DNA from 3 places in the Halobacillus sp. KGW1 genome. Region 3 is predicted to be linked to each of the others. Evidence: riboswitches for the same ligand, from Rfam matches in the RefSeq annotation. Region 3 holds a riboswitch; each other region holds the start of a gene.
What was found. A riboswitch is a leader RNA that binds a small molecule or an ion and turns the genes downstream of it on or off. The one in region 3 is predicted to bind S-adenosylmethionine.
Positions count from the first base shown of each region.

Region 1: linked by a shared signal. The riboswitch ahead of AXG56_RS09355 (methionine ABC transporter ATP-binding protein) and the one ahead of metE (5-methyltetrahydropteroyltriglutamate--homocysteine S-methyltransferase) in region 3 are both predicted to bind S-adenosylmethionine.
Region 2: linked by a shared signal. The riboswitch ahead of AXG56_RS04140 (phosphoadenylyl-sulfate reductase) and the one ahead of metE (5-methyltetrahydropteroyltriglutamate--homocysteine S-methyltransferase) in region 3 are both predicted to bind S-adenosylmethionine.

Region 1 is NZ_LSOC01000003.1:66,014-73,205, forward strand. Features, by position in the region: gene sufC (Fe-S cluster assembly ATPase SufC) at 1-207, opposite strand, end outside; gene AXG56_RS19595 (hypothetical protein) at 443-583, opposite strand; gene AXG56_RS09340 (carboxymuconolactone decarboxylase family protein) at 810-1,175, opposite strand; gene AXG56_RS09345 (MetQ/NlpA family ABC transporter substrate-binding protein) at 1,241-2,071, opposite strand; gene AXG56_RS09350 (methionine ABC transporter permease) at 2,096-2,764, opposite strand; gene AXG56_RS09355 (methionine ABC transporter ATP-binding protein) at 2,757-3,782, opposite strand; SAM riboswitch class I at 3,862-3,970, opposite strand; gene AXG56_RS09360 (TlpA disulfide reductase family protein) at 4,168-4,587, shown strand; gene AXG56_RS09365 (hypothetical protein) at 4,580-4,900, opposite strand; gene AXG56_RS09370 (thioredoxin family protein) at 4,996-5,310, opposite strand; gene AXG56_RS09375 (toprim domain-containing protein) at 5,321-5,668, opposite strand; gene gcvH (glycine cleavage system protein GcvH) at 5,788-6,171, opposite strand; gene AXG56_RS09385 (arsenate reductase family protein) at 6,255-6,614, opposite strand; gene AXG56_RS09390 (acyl-CoA dehydrogenase family protein) at 6,754-7,192, opposite strand, start outside.
Region 2 is NZ_LSOC01000002.1:676,418-683,609, forward strand. Features, by position in the region: gene AXG56_RS04130 (DAK2 domain-containing protein) at 1-1,240, shown strand, start outside; gene AXG56_RS04135 (sulfite exporter TauE/SafE family protein) at 1,330-2,202, opposite strand; SAM riboswitch class I at 2,342-2,437, opposite strand; SAM riboswitch class I at 2,603-2,720, shown strand; gene AXG56_RS04140 (phosphoadenylyl-sulfate reductase) at 2,799-3,527, shown strand; gene sat (sulfate adenylyltransferase) at 3,558-4,703, shown strand; gene cysC (adenylyl-sulfate kinase) at 4,709-5,317, shown strand; gene cobA (uroporphyrinogen-III C-methyltransferase) at 5,318-6,097, shown strand; gene AXG56_RS04160 (sirohydrochlorin chelatase) at 6,115-6,855, shown strand; gene AXG56_RS04165 (NAD(P)-dependent oxidoreductase) at 6,869-7,192, shown strand, end outside.
Region 3 is NZ_LSOC01000004.1:280,202-287,393, forward strand. Features, by position in the region: gene AXG56_RS16300 (deoxyribodipyrimidine photo-lyase) at 1-1,343, opposite strand, end outside; SAM riboswitch class I at 1,513-1,616, shown strand; cobalamin riboswitch at 1,671-1,855, shown strand; gene metE (5-methyltetrahydropteroyltriglutamate--homocysteine S-methyltransferase) at 2,001-4,301, shown strand; gene AXG56_RS16310 (cryptochrome/photolyase family protein) at 4,348-5,877, opposite strand; gene AXG56_RS19695 (hypothetical protein) at 5,961-6,098, opposite strand; gene AXG56_RS16315 (prepilin-type N-terminal cleavage/methylation domain-containing protein) at 6,270-6,701, shown strand; gene AXG56_RS16320 (prepilin-type N-terminal cleavage/methylation domain-containing protein) at 6,698-7,120, shown strand; gene AXG56_RS16325 (PilX N-terminal domain-containing pilus assembly protein) at 7,126-7,192, shown strand, end outside.

The sequences.
Region 1 (7,192 bases), on a different contig from region 3:
TTCACCGTCAAGAAGAATTTCACCTTTGGTTACTTCGTATTTAGGGTGTCCCATAATTGCGGAAGCCAATGTGGATTTACCTGTTCCGTTTGGTCCCATGACCGCGTGGAATTCACCACCGTTGATTGTTAAGTTCACACCTTTTAGGATTTCCTGACCTTCAATTTCAACATGAAGATCTTTAATTTCTAACGTTGATCCTGCCATAATGAATACCTCCAGTATCTATTATTATCGAATGTCCTGGTTGATAGGGATCAAAGAACCATTCTCATTTTATTCTCATTACAATCTTATATCATTTAGTATTTGTTATCAACATTTTCCTACTATTGATAATATAGAAGGAACGGACATCCTGAATGACATATTCCCCTCGGTTTCTACATTATTATAACATGAAAAAATCAGGTGACTAAACGGCACCTGATTCCATACTTTCTCATCTATGGAGTTGACGGTCGACCTGTGCGATTATCTTCTTGCTCTCTTCAAAATTACGCTGACGCTGCTCTTCCACCTTCATCCTTGTATCGAGCTTCCTACTGTACTCGGCATAGCTCATATTATGAGCCTGGTGCATGGCTTTTTCCATATCAGCAGTATAATGGAGCTGTAAATCGTCACTAATAATAAATCAACCCTTTCAAGTTATTTGCATTTCCAGATTATCACAAAACGATACCCGGAATAAAATCCTGCCAAACCTTATTTCCGGCCATGACAAAGCAAATGTTCCAATGAAAGCGTTTATTTTTATTTCAGATGGTCATTTATTCAACATTGGTATCCATTGTTGGATTGTCCCATCAATTGACGTTTGTGGACAAATCTTTATAGGCATCCTGGACAAGCGTAACGGCTTGACTCAGAGCAGCACCGCCACCAAAAGCCGCGGCAACCCCGCACGCTTCCAGAACCTCTTTCTCAGAAGCGCCTTGGTCGACACATCCTTTTGTATGATAAATCATGCAATATTCGTCCTGGGCAACGATGCTGATTCCGAGGGCAATCAACTGCTTCTGCTTTTGAGAAATCTCGCCCTCCTTAAAGCACTCTTCCGTAAACTGACTGAATTGATGAGCTACTTCAGGCATATGCTCCTTGAACAGGCCCATTCCTTCCTTATAATCGTGTAAGTATGTTTCTGTCCATGTTCTATTGTTTTCCTCCATGCGTATAACCTCCCAATAAAATAAGTGACTGCGGTTATTATCCCCGCAGCCACTCGTTTTATCCGTTATTCGCTGTCTTCCTTCACAGGTACGACGGCACCATCGTATTCTTCTTCAATAAACGTTTGAATCTCATCAGAATGAAGCACCTCAACCAATTTCTTCAACGCTTCATTGTCTTTATCATCGCTGTTAGCTGCAATCACGTTCACGTAAGGGGAATCCGGACTCTCTAAAATAAGGGAATCCTCCTGGGGATCCAGACCTGCTTCAATGGCATAGTTCGTGTTGATTGCTACAAGAACTTCTTCTTCCCGCTTATACGTTTCCGGAAGGTTGGCTGCATCTACACCGGAATCGAATTTAATATTTTTAGGGTTTTCCACGATATCATCCACCTGGGCATCGACTTTCTCCACGTTTTCGTCAAGCTTGATCAGGCCTTCGCGCTCCAAGAGGGCAAGGATTCGTCCATGATCGGATATAGAGCGGCTCATGACGAGTGTCGTTCCGTCCTCTACATCTTTGATATCATCATATTTCTGAGAATAGATCCCCATAGGCTCAATGTGGATGCCGCCAAGGTTCACAAAATCGTAATCGTTATCTTTCTCCTGCAGTTCCATGTAGGGAATCGTCTGGAAGTAGTTCGCATCAATACGTCCTTCGTCCAAGTCTTTGTTTGGAAGGATATAATCCTGGTACGTTTCAATTGTCAGCGTAATGCCTTCCTCTTCAAGAAGCGGCTTAGCTTCTTCCAATATTTCTGCGTGTGGGACACTGGAAGCCCCCACCTTAATTTCATTCGAATCACCGGATTCTTCATCAGAAGAACCACAAGCGGACAGGACAACAGTGAACAATATTGCCAGTAAACCTAGTGACCATTTTTTCATAAGTATTTTCCTCCTAAGGTTGTTTTATCTTTTATCCAATCGACGGGAAATGAAATCCCCGATGAATTGGAAGATGAATACGAGCAGAATGATTAACACAGTACAGACGAATACGACATCGAAATCACTGCGCTGGAAGCCATAGAAATACGCGAAGTCCCCAAGACCTCCTGCACCGATCGCTCCGGCTACAGCCGTATAGCCTACAAGGGCAATTGCTGTAACAGTAATACCCGAAATCAAAGCTGGCATCGATTCCGGAAGCAGCACCTTGAAGATAATGGTGGAGTATTTCGCCCCCATCGATTTTGCCGCTTCCACCACTCCTTTATCCACTTCCTTCAATGCAATTTCTACAAGGCGTGCATAGAACGGAGCACCACCGATGATCAATGCCGGAAGCGCAGCCTGCGGTCCACGGATTGTCCCGATAAGGAAGTCGGTGAAAGGGAAAAGCAACAGAATCAAAATGATGAAAGGTATGGCCCGGAATACGTTGACGACCGAAGCTGTTATACCATTTAAAATCTTGTTCTGCCATAAACCTCCCGGAGAAGTGAGGTACAACAGAAGCCCGAGCAGTAAGCCGAGGATAAACGTCCCGATCACAGATATGATAGTCATATATAATGTCTCATTCGTCGCCGTGATCATATCTTCCATTCTTACGTTTGGAAACAGTTGATTAAACATTCGGATTCACCTCCACTTCTACGGATGTAGATTGAATATAGGAGATGGCCCGCTGCCTCTCACTTTCTTCCCCTTCCAATTGCACGAACAAGGTACCATACGCCCCTTTTTGTGTTTGGGTGATCTTACCGTGCAGGATATTGACATCGAGCGCAAACTCCCTTGAGATCTCACTGATCAGCGCCTGATTCGTACTTTCTCCTACAAAGTGGAGCCGGACGATTTCACCAGACGAATAATGGTCTTTGATCAACTGGAGAGAGTTCTCTTTATCGGGATCTCCCATTACTTGATCAACAAACTTCTTCGTCACCGTTTTTTGTGGACGAAGGAAAACATCGAGCACGTCCCCATGTTCTACAATCTTCCCCTGCTCCATCACCGCTACCTGATGGCATATTTTTCGAATGACGTGCATTTCATGAGTAATCAGCACGATGGTCAACCCAAGCTTTTCGTTGATATCAACGAGGAGGTCGAGAATCGAGTCCGTCGTCTCCGGGTCTAAAGCAGATGTCGCTTCATCGCACAGCAGGACCTTCGGGTTGTTGGCAAGGGCCCGGGCGATTCCGACCCGCTGCTTCTGCCCTCCACTCAATTGGGACGGATATGAATTCCCCCTGCCTGACAGGCCGACAAGATCGATGAGTTCATTGACACGCTTCTTCCTGTCTTCTTTCGGTATCCCTGCTATTTCTAATGGAAATGCGATGTTATCAAAGACGGTACGGGACCACAGGAGATTAAAGTGCTGGAAGATCATCCCGATGTCCTGTCTTGCCACCCGCAATTTATTCTTGCTTAAAGTGGTTAAGTCCTGATCATCGACGATAATACTTCCCTCCGTCGGGTCTTCCAGTCTGTTCAGCAGCCGGATAAACGTACTTTTCCCTGCACCACTGTATCCGATAACGCCATAGATTTCTCCTTTATTGATCGTGACGCTGAGGTCATCCACCGCACGTACTTCACGATCTTTGGTCTGAAAAATCTTCGATAGACCTTTGATAGTAATCATGATGTTTCCCTCCTGACAAAAAAAGCGCTTCTCTGTTCAGGAGAACAGAAAAGCGCACATCTATTGTATTCGCTCTGTTCTCTCATCTCCCAGAATTTTAACTCTGCAGGATTTGGCACCTTGTCAAGCGTACGCTTGCCGGTTGCCGGGCATCATAGGGCCAGTCCCTCCGCCTCTCTGGATAAGAGATTCGCTTATTCGCATGTATAATTTTAATAGCACAAGATGGATTGTAGCATCGCACCAAAATTGTGTCAACTGGAAATATTCCGTTTTTCAGAAAAATAAGTCGTTTCCATGTGCCTCTCATTGGTCGAAGGACTCGGACAATATGTGGTAGCATGTTGCTGTAAGCTTAGTCCAATCACATAAAGGAGCCGCAGATATGAAACAAAAAGCACCCGACTTCGAATTACCGTTTATAAATAAACAAGGAACTTATCAACTAAGAGAAGATAAAGGAAAAGCCGTCGTTCTGACCTTCTGGGCATCCTGGTGCCCGGATTGCGGAAGGGATCTTCCTTTGAAGGAACAGCTATATCAGAACGCAGATAAAGAAAAAGTAAAAATGCTGACGATCAATGTCACAGGGCGGGAAAGAAGTCCGGAAGCGGGCATCGCTTACACGAAAGAATTCCTCACTCAGCCGACCCTTGCCGATAAGGACAGGACCGTATATGACCTGTTCGGATGCAGAGGAGTACCCTCAACGGTCATCATCGATCAGAACGGGTTTATCCACGAAGCGTTTGGTGATCAAGCTTCCTTTCTCGATATCGCACAGTCCTTGGGAAGAATCATTTAGCAAGAAACATCAGGGATTCCAAATAAAGCACATCAGAGAAGGAGCCGTGAATTCGGATGAGGGAGTCGTCCATCGCCGTCAGCCTTTCCCTGCCGGCAAGCAGATCCTCCATCACAGAATCTTCCACATGGATACAAAGCGTGCCATCATCCGTTCTTTGCACATCAGGACATATCCCCGCCGGAGTGATGAGGAAAGTAAATAAATTATTCTTGGACTGAAAAGCTACATGGATCTCTCTTTCCCGCCAAGATGGAATCAGATCGTTCCTATGGTTCACTTTCTCTATCCAAGTCTTCATCATTTCCACCATCCTAAAACGCCCCCTTTGCTTAGACATTCTTGCAAAGGGGGCGTTTTTCCTGTTTACCAACAAGGCTTTCCTTCGTCATTTCCCGGGAAATTAGCTTATTGTTTTACATATTCAGCTGTTTGTTCATACATATGAGGGACCGATTGAAACGCATACACCTTTTTGACGATTTGTTCGTTCTTCATGATTAAAAGGCATGGAACACTCTCAATTTGAAAACGCTCCATAGCGGAAGGGTTCAAGGAAGCATTCACTTTTATGAATACTTCCTCGTTATACAATTCTTCCAACGTCCTCAGCATCTTTTCTGCTAAATGACAGGTAGCACAAAAAGGGCTGTGAATGAACGACAACGTGTATCGGTCCTGCTTCGACTGCTCGGTCCACTCCTGTGAGTCAAGTTCCTGCACAAGCTTCCTCCTAAATCAGATAAATGGACTTCACTTGAAAATGGTGGTTCAACAATGCTCGGGCGAGCTCCTGTTCAGGCGTGGCTGCTACTTCCCGGAAGGCTTTATCGATATAAATATGCTCGGCGTGCGGAAGCTCTTCGGTCAACTGCTTCCTTAGTTTGTAGCCCGAATCGTCTTCATCCACTAAAATATATACCCTGCGATCATCCAGGTTGTGGTTGAAAATCATCTCCTCCATCCGCTCGATTCCTAAGGTGCCGTACGTGCAGATGATTTCCACTTCTTCATCCAGCACTTTCTTCAGTTTCTTCTTGTCGGTTATCCCTTCGACAATGACGATTCGCTCTCCATCCATATGCATCACCTTCTATAAAGAAACAGACCATGCCGGAAGAGACATGGTCTGAACATGATTAAGATCCAACGCGATCATGTCAGACAAGCGCCTGTTCCCACCTGTCCGTACTGAAATAATTAATCTTCGTTGATCATTTCCTTGTATTGTTCCGGAGACATTAGTTTGTCTATTTCAGAAGAGTCATTCGGCTCTACGACAACCATCCATGCCTTTTCATAAGGAGACTCATTGACGAATTCCGGGCTGTCTTCCAGATCTTCGTTCACTTCTACTACTTTACCGCTTACCGGAGCATATAATTCAGAAACGGTTTTAACGGATTCCACACTGCCGAACGGCTCGTCCGCTTCCAGCTCATCTCCCACTTCCGGAAGTTCAACGAATACGATGTCGCCAAGCTCTGCTTGTGCAAAGTCAGTGATGCCGATACGTACTTTTTCTCCTTCGTCTTTCACCCATTCGTGTTCTTCAGAATAACGTAGTTCTTTTGGTAAGCTCATGTAAGAATACCTCCACAATCAAATTATATTTTGTTTATTTTATTACCATAAAAGCAAGAATGCCTTTATTTCCACACATCTGCTCACGGAAGCCAGTTTTCTTCAAACTCTTCCGCTTTGAAGCCGACGGTGACCCGGGTGCCGTCTGTTACAACAGGCCGTTTGATGAGCATGCCGTCAGAAGCGAGCCATTGAATCATCGTATCTTCATCTGCGTCTTTCAGCTTTTCTTTCATGTTCTGCTCTCTATACTTTTTCCCGCTCGTGTTAAAGAACTTCTTGGCAGGTTTTCCGCTTTTAGAGACCAGGTCTTTCAATTGCTCTTCTGAAGGTGGCTCTTCGACAATATGTACAGCTTTATAGTCCACCCCGTTTTCATCGAACCACTTTTTTGCCTTTTTACAGGTTCCGCAGTTCGGATACCAATAGAAGGTTACAGTCATACAAAACGCTCCTTCCTTCTTATTGTATTTTATTCTATCACATTGCCAGGTTATATTTCATGGTGATTTTTTTGCACAAATGAAAAGAACCCTGCACTTCCATCGATCAAGGAAGAACAGGGCGCCTTCTTCACGCAGTTTATACGATATATTTTTCTGCTTCGATCAGAGCTTTAGCAATTTCCCGTTTCTTGGCGATGACATTTGTAGGAGTGTAACGGGTAAGTTTTCGTAGTGCCCCAAGCATCATTCGTAAAGAATCCCCACTGTCTGCAGCGATCAGTGTTTCCTTAGCATGTGCTTCTAGACGGTTGAACGCTTCCTGCACATAAACTTGCGTGTACAACAACTTTTGTTTACTATTCTCTTCTCCTACTTTATCCATCGCTTTTTCTGTTCGGAGAACGGCAGATTCCATATTGTATACCTCTCCGACCATATCAGCAATATTCACAAGAACTTCCTGCTCACTTTCCAGCTTCTCCCCAAACTTCTGAGCAGCAACGCCGGCAGCAAGAAGACCGATTTTCTTAGCATTGGCAACCAGATATTTCTCTTGAGCAAGTGGTTCTGTGCCA
Region 2 (7,192 bases), on a different contig from region 3:
AGGTTCGGTGGAAGCTGCAGAAAAGCACACGGCTTTCATTCCGTTTATGGAAGAAGTGGTAAAAGCTGCGAAAGCATCGCTTAAACGGACCCCGGAACTGCTTCCTGTTTTAAAGGAAGTCGGAGTCGTGGACAGTGGCGGCCAGGGTCTTGTAACCATTTATGAAGGATTTCTTGCTTCCTTGAAAGGGGAAGAACTTCCGGCAGTTCAGGAAACCGTATCCATGGATGATATGGTCAATGCAGAACATCATAAATCTGCTCAGGATTTCATGAATACGGAAGATATCGAATACGGCTATTGCACGGAATTCATGGTGAAATTCGAAGAGGACAAGCTTGCGGAAAACCCTTATGATGAGGATGCATTCCGCAACCAGCTCAGCGAAATTGGTGATTCCCTCCTAGTCGTTTCCGATGAAGACTTAATTAAAGTGCATGTTCATGCCGAGTATCCCGGCGAAGCGATGACGCTCGGTCAGAAGTACGGCAGTCTCATTAACATGAAGATCGAGAATATGCGTGAACAGCATACATCTATTGTAGGAGACAAGAAAAAAGGCGCTAAGCAGGAAAAGAAAGCGCCATACGGTATCGTCACAGTAAGTATGGGGGAAGGGATCAGGAAATTGTTCGAAAGCCTCGGCGCGACAGTTGTCATCCAAGGTGGACAAACGATGAACCCTAGTACCCAGGATCTGTCGGAAGCGATCAAGGAAGCCCATGCAGACCGTGTGCTCATTCTCCCGAACAATAAGAATATTGTGATGGCGGCGGAACAGGCGGCCGAGCTTGCTGATGTGGAAGTAGCCGTTATTCCGACGAAGACCATTCCGCAGGGAATGAGTGCTCTTCTAGGATTTAATCCGGAAGCGGATCTTGACACGAATAAAGAGGAAATGAGCCAGCTGATGTCCGAAGTGAAAACCGGACAGGTTACGTATGCGGTACGAGATACCCAGATCGATGGACTAGCCATTGAAAAAGGCCATTTTATGGGGATCGCGGAAAGTAAAATACAAACAACGGCAAAAGAAGCGTTAGAGGCAGCGAAGGCTCTGCTTCGCGAGATGATCGATGAGGATGAAGATGAAATCCTGACCATTCTTACTGGTGAAGAAGTTGAAGAAGATGAAATTGGTCAGTTGGAAGCGTATATTGAAGATACGTTTGAAGATTTGGAAGTGGAAGTTCACACAGGTGGACAGCCGATTTATTCCTATATCTTCTCTATTGAATAAAATATAGAAAAAGAGATCAGAGCATACAGCTCTGATCTCTTTTTTTATATTATCATAAAAGCGTGCTGCTCAGGACAACACTGTTCCTGCTACCTGGTTGCCGGCTTAAGCCGGAAGTTTCTGCGGATGGACAAGAGAACCATGCAGATATAGGCAAGGACTAAAGCCGTGTAAATAATGGCGATGGAGGTGTCTCCAAGCTCTACTGTATTCAAAAGCGTTCGGATATTTGTCAAAACGATGAATCCACCGGCGAGGACACCTAATACGAGAGACGGCATTATTTTCACAAGCCAGGCAGCAAGGGGGGCCGCAATAACCCCGCCGATCACAAACGCAGATACGAGCAGCCAGCTGAATTGCTCCCAGCCAAGAAAGATAAGAAACCCGAGGGTCGCAGAAACAGTGACGATGAATTCGCTGGTATCTACCGTTCCAATCACTTTTCGGGGTTCAAGCTTCTGTCTTGCCAGGAGAACGGGCGTATTCACTGGTCCCCACCCGCCGCCGCCGACTGCATCAAGAAAACCTCCGATAAATCCAAGTGGAAACAAAAAGCTCTTTTTGAAAGGCCGCTTCTCCTGGGGCCGCTTCTGTCCCATGGTAAGGAAACGAATGATGATATAGATTCCTAATACGAGGAGGAAGAGTGATATGTAGGGTCGGATAATTTCTCCTGGAACCCAGCTTAATACAGCTGCACCGAGAAAAGCGCTGATGGCACCGGGAACAGCCAGAATAACGACGAGACGCTTATCGACATTCCCGAATTTATAGTGAGAGAAGCCGGAAGCGGCCGTCGTTGCCACTTGAGCCATATGAATGGATGCAGAAGCTACTGCCGGAGCAAGTCCATAGGCAAGCAGAATCGTTGAGGAAGTCAATCCGAAGCCCATGCCGAGAGCACCATCGACTAACTGAGCAAAAAATCCCACTAATGCGAAAACAATTAATTTATTCAATCCAACCTCTCCTTTTACCCTTTAATTCCAGCTCCCATATGGTGTATGATTAATCATATGAGAATACTTGGTTTTATGTGTGAAGAGGTTTTCTACAAAAATAAAAAAACCCTTCACACAGAAGAGGCTTTCGTTCCTCTCCTTATCTTTCAGACAATGTCTGCTGGATGGAGCACCTTTAAAAGGTTGCTGCGGGATCGTTGGACCAGTTTCCTCCCCCGGCTCTTCATAAGGATATAGTATCTTGCTTTGATTACTTACCAAATTAAAGCAGAGGGGGACCATTGTCAATATTAAAAACAGAAAAGTTGTAATTTTTAAAAAACCTGTTGACATATCTTAGAAAGAAGCCTACTATTTGAATCAATTAGTTTTTTTGAAATATCCAACCGACTAATTTTTCTTATCTAGAGAGGTGGAGGGACTGGCCCAACGAAGCCTCGGCAACGGGTCTAACCGTTAAAGTTAGACGCTGTGCCAATTCCAGCAGATGCTGAAAGCATTTGGAAAGATAAGAAGGACGTATCTTACTTTCAGACGCCCTTCTTCTTTTCCGGAAGAGGGGCGTTTTTATTTGGAGAAAGGCAGGCGAGTGTATGGGAAACTTACTTACGTACCAGCATTTTTCCGGTGATCCATTCAAAAATGATCAGCCAGAGGATGATACGAAAGGCGCGAGAAAGGTCATTCAATGGGCATACGACCAGTATGGTTCTGACGTGGTTTATGCGTGCAGCTTCGGCGCAGAAGGAATGGTACTCATCGATCTGATTTCGCAGGTCAAACCGGATGCGGATGTCGTTTTTCTCGACACAGGTCTTCACTTCCAGGAAACCTACGATTTGATTGATAAAGTGAAGAAGCGGTATCCGGCGCTTCATATTCATATGAAATTACCGGAGCTTACAGTGGAAGAACAGGCAGAAAAGCATGGTTCCGCTTTGTGGAAGAGACAGCCGGACCAGTGTTGTTACATCCGGAAGATCAAACCGTTGGAAGAGGCACTGTCCGGTGCGGTTGCCTGGCTTTCCGGCCTGCGCAGAGAACAGTCCCCGAGCAGAGCGAAGACGGATTTCATCAACAAAGATGAACGGTTTAAGTCCGTGAAAGTTTGTCCACTGATACATTGGACTTGGGACGACGTATGGCATTATATCCGACTAAATAGCTTGGATTACAATGCTTTGCATGACCAAAACTATCCAAGTGTAGGATGTATTCCTTGTACATCCCAGGCCGTCGGCGACGACCGCTCCGGCCGCTGGAAAGGATTTAATAAAACGGAGTGTGGTCTTCACACCCCGGGCCCATCAGAAACGAACTAATCGAAACGAACTAATAGGAGGATGTATGAAATGGCAGTCATTAAACCCCATGGAGGGAAGTTAATCAATAGATGGAACGAAACACCGGAGGATTTACCGAAGGACAGTATCGAACTGGATGGAATGGCTCTCAGTGACGTGGAGCTGATCGGTAACGGAGCATACAGTCCGCTGGAAGGGTTCCTGAACAAGGAAGACTATGAATCCGTCGTCGATACGATGCGTTTGAAAGACGGGACACCCTGGAGCATTCCGATTACGCTGCCTGTAAGTGAAGAGAAGGCAGAATCGTTAGGAAAAGAAGCCAAGCTTATCCATGATGGAACGGTGTACGGTGTGATTGAGATCGAAGACATCTTCAAACCTGACAAAGAAAAAGAAGCGCAAAAAGTATATTTAACTACGGACCTTGCTCACCCGGGTGTCAAAAAGTTGTTTGAACGCCCCGACTATTATGTATCCGGTACTATCCAGGTTTTTGCTTCGTCAGCAAAAGAACACGGAGAAGAGTTTTACCTCGATCCGAAAGAAACGAGAGCACTTTTCGAAAAGAACGGATGGAGGAAGGTTGTCGGTTTCCAAACAAGAAACCCTGTCCACCGCGCCCACGAATATATTCAAAAAGCGGCCTTGGAGACGGTTGACGGTCTATTCCTGAACCCGTTGGTGGGCGAGACGAAGAGCGATGACATACCAAGTGATGTTCGGATGAAGAGCTACCAGGTACTGCTTGATCATTACTATCCGAAGGACCGCGTGACCCTGGCCGTTTTCCGTGCAGCCATGCGCTACGCAGGTCCAAGGGAAGCGATCTTCCATGCCATCGTCCGTAAAAACTTCGGCTGCTCTCATTTCATCGTCGGCCGTGACCACGCTGGAGTAGGCGACTACTACGGAACGTATGACGCACAGAAGATATTCTCTCACTACGACGAAGGCGAACTTGATATTACTCCGATGTTCTTTGAACACAGTTTTTATTGTAAGGCATGTGAAGCGATGGCCTCTCACAAGACGTGCCCGCACGATAAGGAAAACCACGTCATCCTTTCCGGAACCAAAGTCCGTGAGCTGTTACGGAGCGGGGAGAAACCGCCGAAGACATTCAGCCGCCCGGAAGTTGTAGAAGTTTTGATTGAAGGGCTGCAGGCGAAAGCTGCAGACGTAAAGGGGTGAAGGGAATGGAACGGAATCTTACTTGGCACGAAGCATCTGTAAGTCAGGAATCCTACCGGAAGAAGAATGGACACCACAGTGGTGTCCTCTGGTTCACGGGACTTTCCGGTTCCGGCAAGTCCAGCATCGCCAATCAGCTGAACCATCTCCTGCATGAGCGTGGTGTTCATACGTATCTTCTTGATGGCGACAACATCCGTCACGGATTGAATGCGGATCTCGGTTTTTCTGAAGCGGATCGTACGGAAAATATTCGAAGGATTGGGGAAGTCGCAAAGTTGTTTGCTGATAGTGGGACGATTGTACTGACAGCATTTATCTCTCCGTTCAAGAGTGACAGGGAGCAGGTGCGCGCCTCAATTCCAGAAGGGGACTTCCTTGAGGTTTATGTTGAGTGTCCATTGGAAGCTTGTGAAGCACGTGATCCTAAAGGGCTTTATAAAAAAGCCCGCTCCGGAGAGATCAAAGGCTTTACTGGAATCGATTCTCCATATGAAGCCCCCGAAACACCGGAAGCTGTTGTTTCCTCTCATCAATATGATATCGAAGCATGTGCCGAACAGCTGTTGCAGGTTTTGGAAGAAAAAGGGTGGATACCGAAGGGAGCATCATAGATGGCTAAGGTTTATATTGTCGGAGCAGGACCAGGTGATTATGATTTGATTACGGTCAAAGGGCTGAAAGCAATCCAGCAGGCGGACGTTATTCTGTATGACCGGCTCATCAATCAAGAATTACTCGATGAAGCCCCGGATCATGCGGAGCTTATATTCTGTGGGAAACGGCCGGATCATCACGCCTTGACACAATCAACAATCAATCATCTTTTGTGTAAATATGCGCTTCAGGGCAAAACAGTCACTCGATTGAAAGGCGGCGATCCGTTCGTATTCGGGCGCGGTGGAGAAGAGGCGGAAGAACTTTCCCGACGCCAGATCGCTTTTGAAATTGTTCCCGGAATTACCTCCGGTATCGCGGCTCCCGCTTATGCAGGCATACCTGTCACCCATCGGGAATACAGTTCTTCCGTAGCCTTCATCTCCGGGGTAAGTAAGCTTGGCATTGAAGAGGATGCTTATTGGGAACACGTAGCGAAAAGTATGGACACTCTTTGTATATACATGGGTGTGAAGAAGCTGCCGGATATCTGCGGAAAACTCGTGAAACATGGCAGAGGGCTCGATACTCCTGTCGCTCTCGTTCGATGGGGCACGACGGAACAGCAGGAAACCGTTACCGGGACGCTTGAGGATATCGTTGCTAAAGCTGCAGATATGAAGAACCCGGCGATGATCGTCGTTGGTGAAGTTGTGAAATTGCGTGAGCAGCTGCAGTGGTTTGAATCGATACAGCAGGAGGACCAGGTGGACATCGCAAAATCGATTGTCGGCTGAATGAAAGGGGGAGAAAGATGGACGCAGTTCTCTATGTCAGTCATGGAAGCAGAAAGAAAGAAGCAACAGAGCAGGCGCTTGATTTTTTGAGTAAAGTCCAGGAAGAGATCGGCATTCCCCTTTTCGAACGATGTTTTCTTGAATTAGCCGAACCAGACATTGAGGAAGGAATCCACCGTCTTGTCAAGAAGGGTGCGACGAGAATCGCCGTTTTACCGGTACTGCTTCTGAGCGCGGGGCATTATTTTGAAGATATACCGGAGGAGCTTGATAAGGCGAAGCTGCGCTTTCCTGGTGTTGAACTGCATTACGGGGAACCCCTCGGAGTACAGGAGCGTATTATCGACGTCCTTGTTGATCGAGTAAGGGACATTGTTGCAGGGAATCAAACTCCTAATATCCTTCTCGTTGGAAGGGGCAGCAGACATCCATCAACAAGAACAGCAATGGAATTTATTGGAGAGCGCTTGCGGAGCAAAGCGGGTGCGGACAGTGTTCATGTTTGTTACCTTGCCGCAATCACTCCAAGCTACGATGAGGCTTTTCATGCAGTGTTGGAATCGGGTAAGCCCACCGTCGTCGTCCCGTACCTGTGGTTTACCGGAGTACTTCTCCGTTCTATGGAAGCTAAGGTGCAAAAGGCTGCGGAACAAGGATATGCGGTGAAGATTTCCGGACATTTGAATGACCATCCTCATATGATCGAAGCGATGGCGGATCGTGTGAAAGAAACGCTGGTGGGAATGAAGACACCTTGAGAGGAGACTTCCTGTGAACAGTCACTTACCTATGATGGTGGAATGGAAAGGGCGGAGAGTCGTCGTTGCCGGCGGTGGGCGCGTCGCGCTTAAGCGGGTGAAAACGCTGATGACCTGCCTCGCAGAAATAATCGTTGTCAGCCCTTCCCTCCATCCCGAGCTTTCCCTGTTGGAGAAGAGTGGGGAGATTACTTGTTACCGTCGAACGTTCACTAGTTCCGACAGCAAAGGAACGGACCTCCTGATCATTGCTACAAGCGACCAAAAAGAGAATGACCGTATTGCTGCTTTAAGTGAAAGGATACCACTGATCAACAGAGTGGATGGTGGCAGCGGG
Region 3 (7,192 bases):
GTTGCTGCTTGGATATCGATCATGGGAGCCGGATATTCCAAGGAGGCAAACGAAGGAAGCTTCCATGGCTCGTGAATGAAAGACGCAGGAATGCCGCGAAGCTCCGGAATATAAGTCCGGATAAAAGCCCCGCCCGGGTCGTGGTCGAGTCCCTGTTTGACAGGATTATAGACTCGGATGGTATGGAAACCTGTCGTACCAGCCTGCATCTGCATTTGGCTGTAATGGATTCCCGGTTCATAATCGAGGAACAACCCCGCCAGTGCACGGGCTGGTTTTCGCCAATCCAGTCTTAATGTATGACAGGCAAAGGAAACGACCATCGCCCTGGAACGAAAATTGATCCAGCCAGTCTCATGAAGGGCACGCATGGCGGCATCGATCATCGGGAATCCGGTACTTCCTTGATACCAGCGGCGGAATGCTTCTTCATTCCATTCCTCGTACACTTGATCAAAAGCAGGATTCATCGACTCTTCCGCGATTTCGGGCTCATCCTCCAAACGCTGGATGAAATGGCAGTGCCAGTAAAGACGGGACAAGAAATTCTCCAGCTGCTTTCTTTCTCCCGCATCGCTGCATGCCCTGATCTTCATCCAAGTCTGCTGGACAACGAAGCGGAGGGATATGTTTCCCCAGGCAAGATATGGAGACAGACGACTTCCAGATCGTGCTGATTTCAGTGGTTTCGATATGTGATAAGAATAGGAATGGAAGCGTACCCTTAAAAAGCTGTCCAACGTCCGATGTGCTTCTTCCACTCCTCCCTTCTGTCCTTTATCAAGCGTCGAACCGCCGACATACAGCGAGTCCAATTGGTCCAGATTCAACGTCAACACGGATTCCTTTTCCGGGACGCAAGGGATTTTTTCCGGTACAGGAAAGACCGGATGCTTCATGAACTGTTCCCAGCGCTCAGAAAATCCGTCCCTTGAGTTCAAGCCACGGAAGACTCCGAATGGTTGATCTTCTTTCATGGTTAACCCCTTTTGCTTCATCCACGACCTTACTCTCTGATCTCTTGAAAACGTGACCGGTGTTCCATTTTCTTCATGCGCATGCAGAGAAAACGGACCATATGTCTCGTATATCTCTTCCAGCACTGTTTCCATCTCCCCCACAGCGACGAATAACCGACCGCCTCTCTGCTTTAACTCCTTCTGCAGATCATGGAGGCTCTCTTTCACAAATTGATAATGGCGGGCAGACAGCTCCTGCCCCTGCCAGATGGAAGGTTCTGCAACGTAAAGCGGAAGAACCATGTCTCCCGACTGTACCGCATTATATAATGGTGCATGATCATGGAGACGAAGGTCCCGCTTGAACCAGACGACACGCAACAAAATAACCAGCTCCCGAGTAGTAATACCCTACATTCTACCTTTTCGATAGATTTTTTTCACCCGTTGATACTCGCCCCTCTCCATCCTTTTTCTAGAAAAAATTGTAGAAGAGCGGATTGACACCCTATTTTTCTCATGCTAGTATGCTTGTAATCAATCCAATAGCAATCTCTTATTCAGAGTGGTGGAGGGACTGGCCCTACGAAACCCGGCAACCGATCGATATGATTGTGGTGCTAATTCCAGCAGAGCAGATGCTCTGAAAGATAAGAGAGGTCCGTACAATCAGAACCTCTCATACAAGAGGTTCTTTTTTTATTATTCAACTGAATAATCTGTTCCACAGGTGCCGGGGTGTCCCCCGGCTTAAAAGGGAAGACCGGTGAAAATCCGGCACGGTCCCGCCACTGTAATTGGGAGCGGAGCTGCAGCAGCCACTATCATAGTCGATGGGAAGGCGCAGCCCGCCGTGATCATAAGTCAGGAGACCTGCCTCTGGAACCCGCACTAGGTCCTACGAGGAATAGGCAGGTGTTGACAACGGGATTCGTCTACCCTTTTTTCGACGTATCCTTCCCATGTCACTCCGTCGTCTCTCTTTGTAGGTAAGAGAGATTTTTTTATTGGATTGAAAAACAACTGCAGGAGGAATGGGAAATGAAACAAGCACGAAGTTCAGCAATTGGGTACCCGCGTATCGGGGAGAAACGGGAATGGAAGAAAGCTCTGGAGCGCTATTGGAAGAAAGATACGACAGAACAGGAGCTTGTGGAAGAACTGACTGCCCTCCGACACAAGGATTGGAAGAAACAAAAAGAAGCAGGGCTCGATTTGATTCCGGTCGGTGACTTCAGCTATTACGACCACGTTCTGGATACATCCATCATGTTCGGGATCATTCCCAAGCGTTTTCAGGATACGGAACCTACTTCACTGGAAACGTATTTCAACATCGCCCGTGGCACAGAATCAGCGGTAGCCTCCTCCATGACAAAATGGTTTAATACCAACTATCACTATATCGTCCCGGAAATTGAAAAGGATACAAAACCGGTGCTTCTGGAGAACAGGCCTCTCCGCTATTATAAAGAGGCGAAGGAGCAGCTCGGCATTGATGGAAAACCGGTGCTGCTAGGGCCTGTGACCTACTTGAAGCTTGCCAAGGGTTTTGATAAGCAGCCGTTCGAACAAGTGCTGCAGACACTGGTACCGCTCTACATACAAGTGCTTCAAGAATTGGCCGCAGAAGGAGCAGCTTGGGTTCAAATCGATGAGCCGATTCTTGTTACTGACTTATCGGAAAAAGACCTCCGCTTCGTTCAATCGGTTTATGACACCATTTCTAAAGAAGTGAGCGGCATCAAGCTTTTGCTTCAAACATACTTTGAAGCGGTGGAAGCTTATGATTCCGTCATTCAACTTCCTGTAGATGGCATCGGCCTTGATTTCGTGGATAATAACGGCCAAACCCTGTCCCAGCTCGCTGAACACGGCTTTCCGAACGATAAAGTATTGGCGGCGGGAGTGATTAACGGCCGAAACATCTGGCGAAACGATTGGAAACACACATGGCAGATCACGGATGCTGTCAGAAAGATCGTGCCGGAAGACCGCTTGATTCTCCAGCCTTCCACCAGCCTGCTTCACGTGCCGGTGACGACCGAATCGGAAACGAAGCTGGCATCTGACCTGAAACAGGTCCTTGCCTTCGCTGATCAGAAACTGGAAGAAACGGTTCTTCTGACGAAGGGCGTCAATCAAGGAAAAGCAATCATCCTGCCGGAGGTGGAGAAACATTCCCGGAACTGGAGATCCTTTGCGGATTCCGAAGGCCGCTCGAACGAGAACGTACAGCAGGAAGTAAAACGTTGGAAAGACAAACATCCGTCCCGTGCCTCCGAATTTTCCAATCGAAAGAAGGTACAGGAGGAAAAGTTCGCTCTGCCTCTGCTCCCGACAACGACGATCGGCAGCCTGCCCCAGACAACAGAAATCAGAAAGGCCCGCGCCAACTTCCGAAAAGGTGCATGGAGCGAAGAAACATACGATGCATTCGTAAAGGAAAGGACGGCCGAATGGATCGCCAACCAGGAAGAGGTCGGCCTCGACGTCCTTGTTCACGGCGAATTCGAGCGGAATGACATGGTAGAATATTTCGGTGAGAAGCTGAACGGTTTCGCCTTTACGGAATACGCCTGGGTGCAGTCCTACGGCTCCCGCTGTGTGAAGCCTCCCATTATATTCGGAGATGTATCTCTACCGGCTCCTATGACGGTGAAAGAGAGCGCTTATGCACAGTCATTGACCAACAAACCGGTCAAAGGGATGCTGACTGGGCCGATTACCATCCTGAATTGGTCATTCGTGCGGGAGGATATCCCTTTTGCAGAGGTTACGGAACAAATTGCTCTTGCTCTCCAAAAGGAAATCCGTGCTTTAGAAGACGCAGGCATTGGAATGATTCAAGTAGACGAGCCGGCACTACGTGAGGGGCTGCCGCTGAAATCCAATAAACAAGCGACGTACCTTGACCAATCTGTCCGCGCCTTTTTACTTGCGACCGCTGCAGCGGCAGATGAAACGCAAATCCATACGCACATGTGTTATTCGGAATTCGGCAGAATCATTGCCACGATTGACAAACTGGATGCGGACGTCATTTCCATTGAAACTGCCCGCAGCCATGGGGAACTGATTGAAGCTTTCGAAACGTTCGCATACGATAAAGGTATCGGACTCGGCGTTTACGACATTCACAGCCCGCGGATTCCAAGTGTGGAAGAAATGGAACAAAGCATCCGTCGTGCTCTGAAAGTGCTCGATCCACGCCAGTTCTGGATCAATCCCGACTGCGGATTAAAGACACGCGGGATCAAGGAAACACTTGCTTCCCTTCATCACATGCAGCAAGCTGCTCAAAACATACGCGAGCAGCAAAAGACAACCATTCTCCAATAATATAGAAGAAACCAAACGGCACACCTTCCATCGGTGTGCCGTTTGGTTATGCCTCAAGCGTCCCTTTCGTCAGCTGCTGCTTAAGGGACGCTGCTTTCTTCTTAATTTCTTTTTTCTTCTCTTCCTCCCGCTTCTGCCATTGACTGTAGATCAATTTCATTCTTGGATTATCCTGCAGCTTATCGGCATGCCTGTCCAGGAAATCCCAATACATCGCGTTGAACGGACAGGCATCATCTTCTGTTTGATGCTTGACGTTAAACTCGCAATGCTTACAGTAATTACTCATTTTCTTAATGTAAGACCCTGAAGAAACATACGGCTTCGTCGACAGCAATCCTCCATCAGCATAAAGAGCCATGCCGAGCACATTCGGAAGGACAACCCAGTCATAGGCATCGACATACATTTCATTGAACCAATCCGATACCGCCTGCGGAGAGATACCGAACAAATTGGAGAAATTCCCGATGATCATCAACCGTTGGATATGATGGCCGTAACCTACATCGATCACAGGACGGATCGCTTGTTCCATGCATTTCATTTTCGGCTTTCCTGTATAAAAAAATGCCGGTAGTTCAGCCTCGTGACCGAGTTCGTTTACAGAAGCGTAGCCGGGCATTTTCTTCACGTACACAGCACGCATATATTCCCGCCACCCAAGTATCTGTCGGATGAAGCCCTCCACGGCGTTCAGCGGTGCTTCCCCTGCAGCATAGGCAGCTTCTGCCTTTTCAATTACTTCCTCAGGATTCAGAAACCCTATATTAATAGAAGAAGAAAGCAGTGAATGGGACATGAACGGATCATCCAACAGCATGGCATCCTGATACGTTCCGAATGTCGGGAGCCGCTCATCGATGAATTGATTCAGCTTCTTCAGCGCCTCCTTACGCGTCACCGGCCATGGAAATGCATCGAGATTCCCGGGGTTATCACCAAAATCCCGTTCCACTTCCTTTATCACCTGTTTCGTGATGTCATCCGGACGAAAGGTCCTTGGTTTCACAAAAGCCGTATCTTCATCCGCAGGCTTCCGATTATCCTGGTCAAACGACCACCTTCCGCCGACAGGATTCCCATCTTCCATCAATATGTCTCTTTCTTTTCTTAACCTTCTATAGAAAGCGTCCTGCTTCCACGGCCCTTCCCCTTTCAGCCGGTCGACTGCTTCCTCTTCTGAGAGCAGGAACAGCGGCTTCTCGGAATGGTAATGAACCGCTACCTCGCCGTTTAGATTGTTTTCCCATTTCTTCAGCGCCCGCTTCATCCTGTGATCGGTTACGGTTGTTACGTGTACTTCATCCGGGTGATAGCGCTCCCGGTGGCTTTCCCAAGCTTCCGTAAAAGATTCCGCTTTGCGGTAATCGACGGTGAAGCCTTTTTCCTCCAACTCTTCTGCGAAGTGGCGCATGCCGGAGAAGATCAGGACGAGCTTCTGTTTGTGGTAGGACTGCCAAAGGGAACGCGATTTCGCTTCAACCATCAGAATGACGTCGTTTTGCTTGTCCGCTTCGTTCAATAAAGGCAGCTGATGACACAGCTGATTTCCGAAAATCCACCTCGTCTTCATCTCATCACCTCTGAAAGATAAGTACCACAAAAGGTACGTTGTGAATCCTCCCATAAAAAAACCCCGTCACAACGACAGGGATTTCACTCTTTTTCCGACTGCATCCGCTCTGCAAGCAGCTGTTTCACTTCATTGTAGGACCGCCCGGATTCCGCATTAAGACGTTTGACTTTCTCGATGTCCGTTCCGGAGCTTGTTACAGATTTGTGTTCCTCCGACACCGCTCATCACCTCCTCCTGTTAATCTCCGCTGCTGTTCTCGATATTATACATGCAGAACAAAGACTATATGCCTGAATCTAAAGATCCAATGAAACAGATTAAAACCACTCACCCAAACAAAAATATGGTACTATACTCTTAAAAGTCTAATCAAAAAGGAGTCCGGGTAAATGAAGTGGAAAGCACTCCAATCAGAACGTGGTGTCACCCTTCTTGAAATCGTCGTCTCTATGACCATCCTATTCATCGTATTAATCGTTGCTTTCCCTTTGTTCACCCAATCTCAACGGTCCTCTTCCGTATCATCAAACATGCTAGATGCGACTTATATAGCACAGAAGAAGATGGAAGATGTTTATCACTTAAGTACATCGATTCCTTTCCAACAGGTAGAAACGGCGCTCGCCCCTATGAAGCGAATGGCGGAAACAGAAAAGACACTTCAAATGGAAGAAGCCGCTGACGGTTATTACATAGAGCTGACTTTGACGAAACCGGATGACGGGCTGTCCACCATAATCGTGAAGGTATTCCAGAATTCCGACAAGCAGGATTTGGAAGCGCAGATGGAGACGATCTACCGATGGGAGACAGAGGCATGAAGTCCTTTTTTCGGAAAGAAGACGGTGTCACGCTTGTAGAACTGCTTGCAGCCTTGAGTCTGGCAGGCATCCTCCTCCTCTTGATCAGTAACATCTTCTTCACAAGCCACCATCAATATGAGGTGCAGACAAAACAGATCGATCATGAGGCAGATGTACGCTATGCCATGAATGCCGTTACGAAGGCCGTTCGTAAAACCGACGAAGTGAGCATAGCCGATCAGCTTCTGAAAACGGATTCGTCCACTTTCGAACTCAGAGGATCCGAACTGTTACAGGATGATTCCCTCCTGGCACAGAACATCGACTCCTTCAAACTGGAGAAAAACGGAGACCAGATCCGTATCACAATTGAGAGCACATCCAATGGACAAGGAAGAACGACCTCTTTGACAACCGCTCTGTATATAAGGGAGTAACCATTATGAATGGGAAACGATTTACCAATGAACAAGGAATGATCTTCGTATTTGTCCTGATGGTTCTAATGA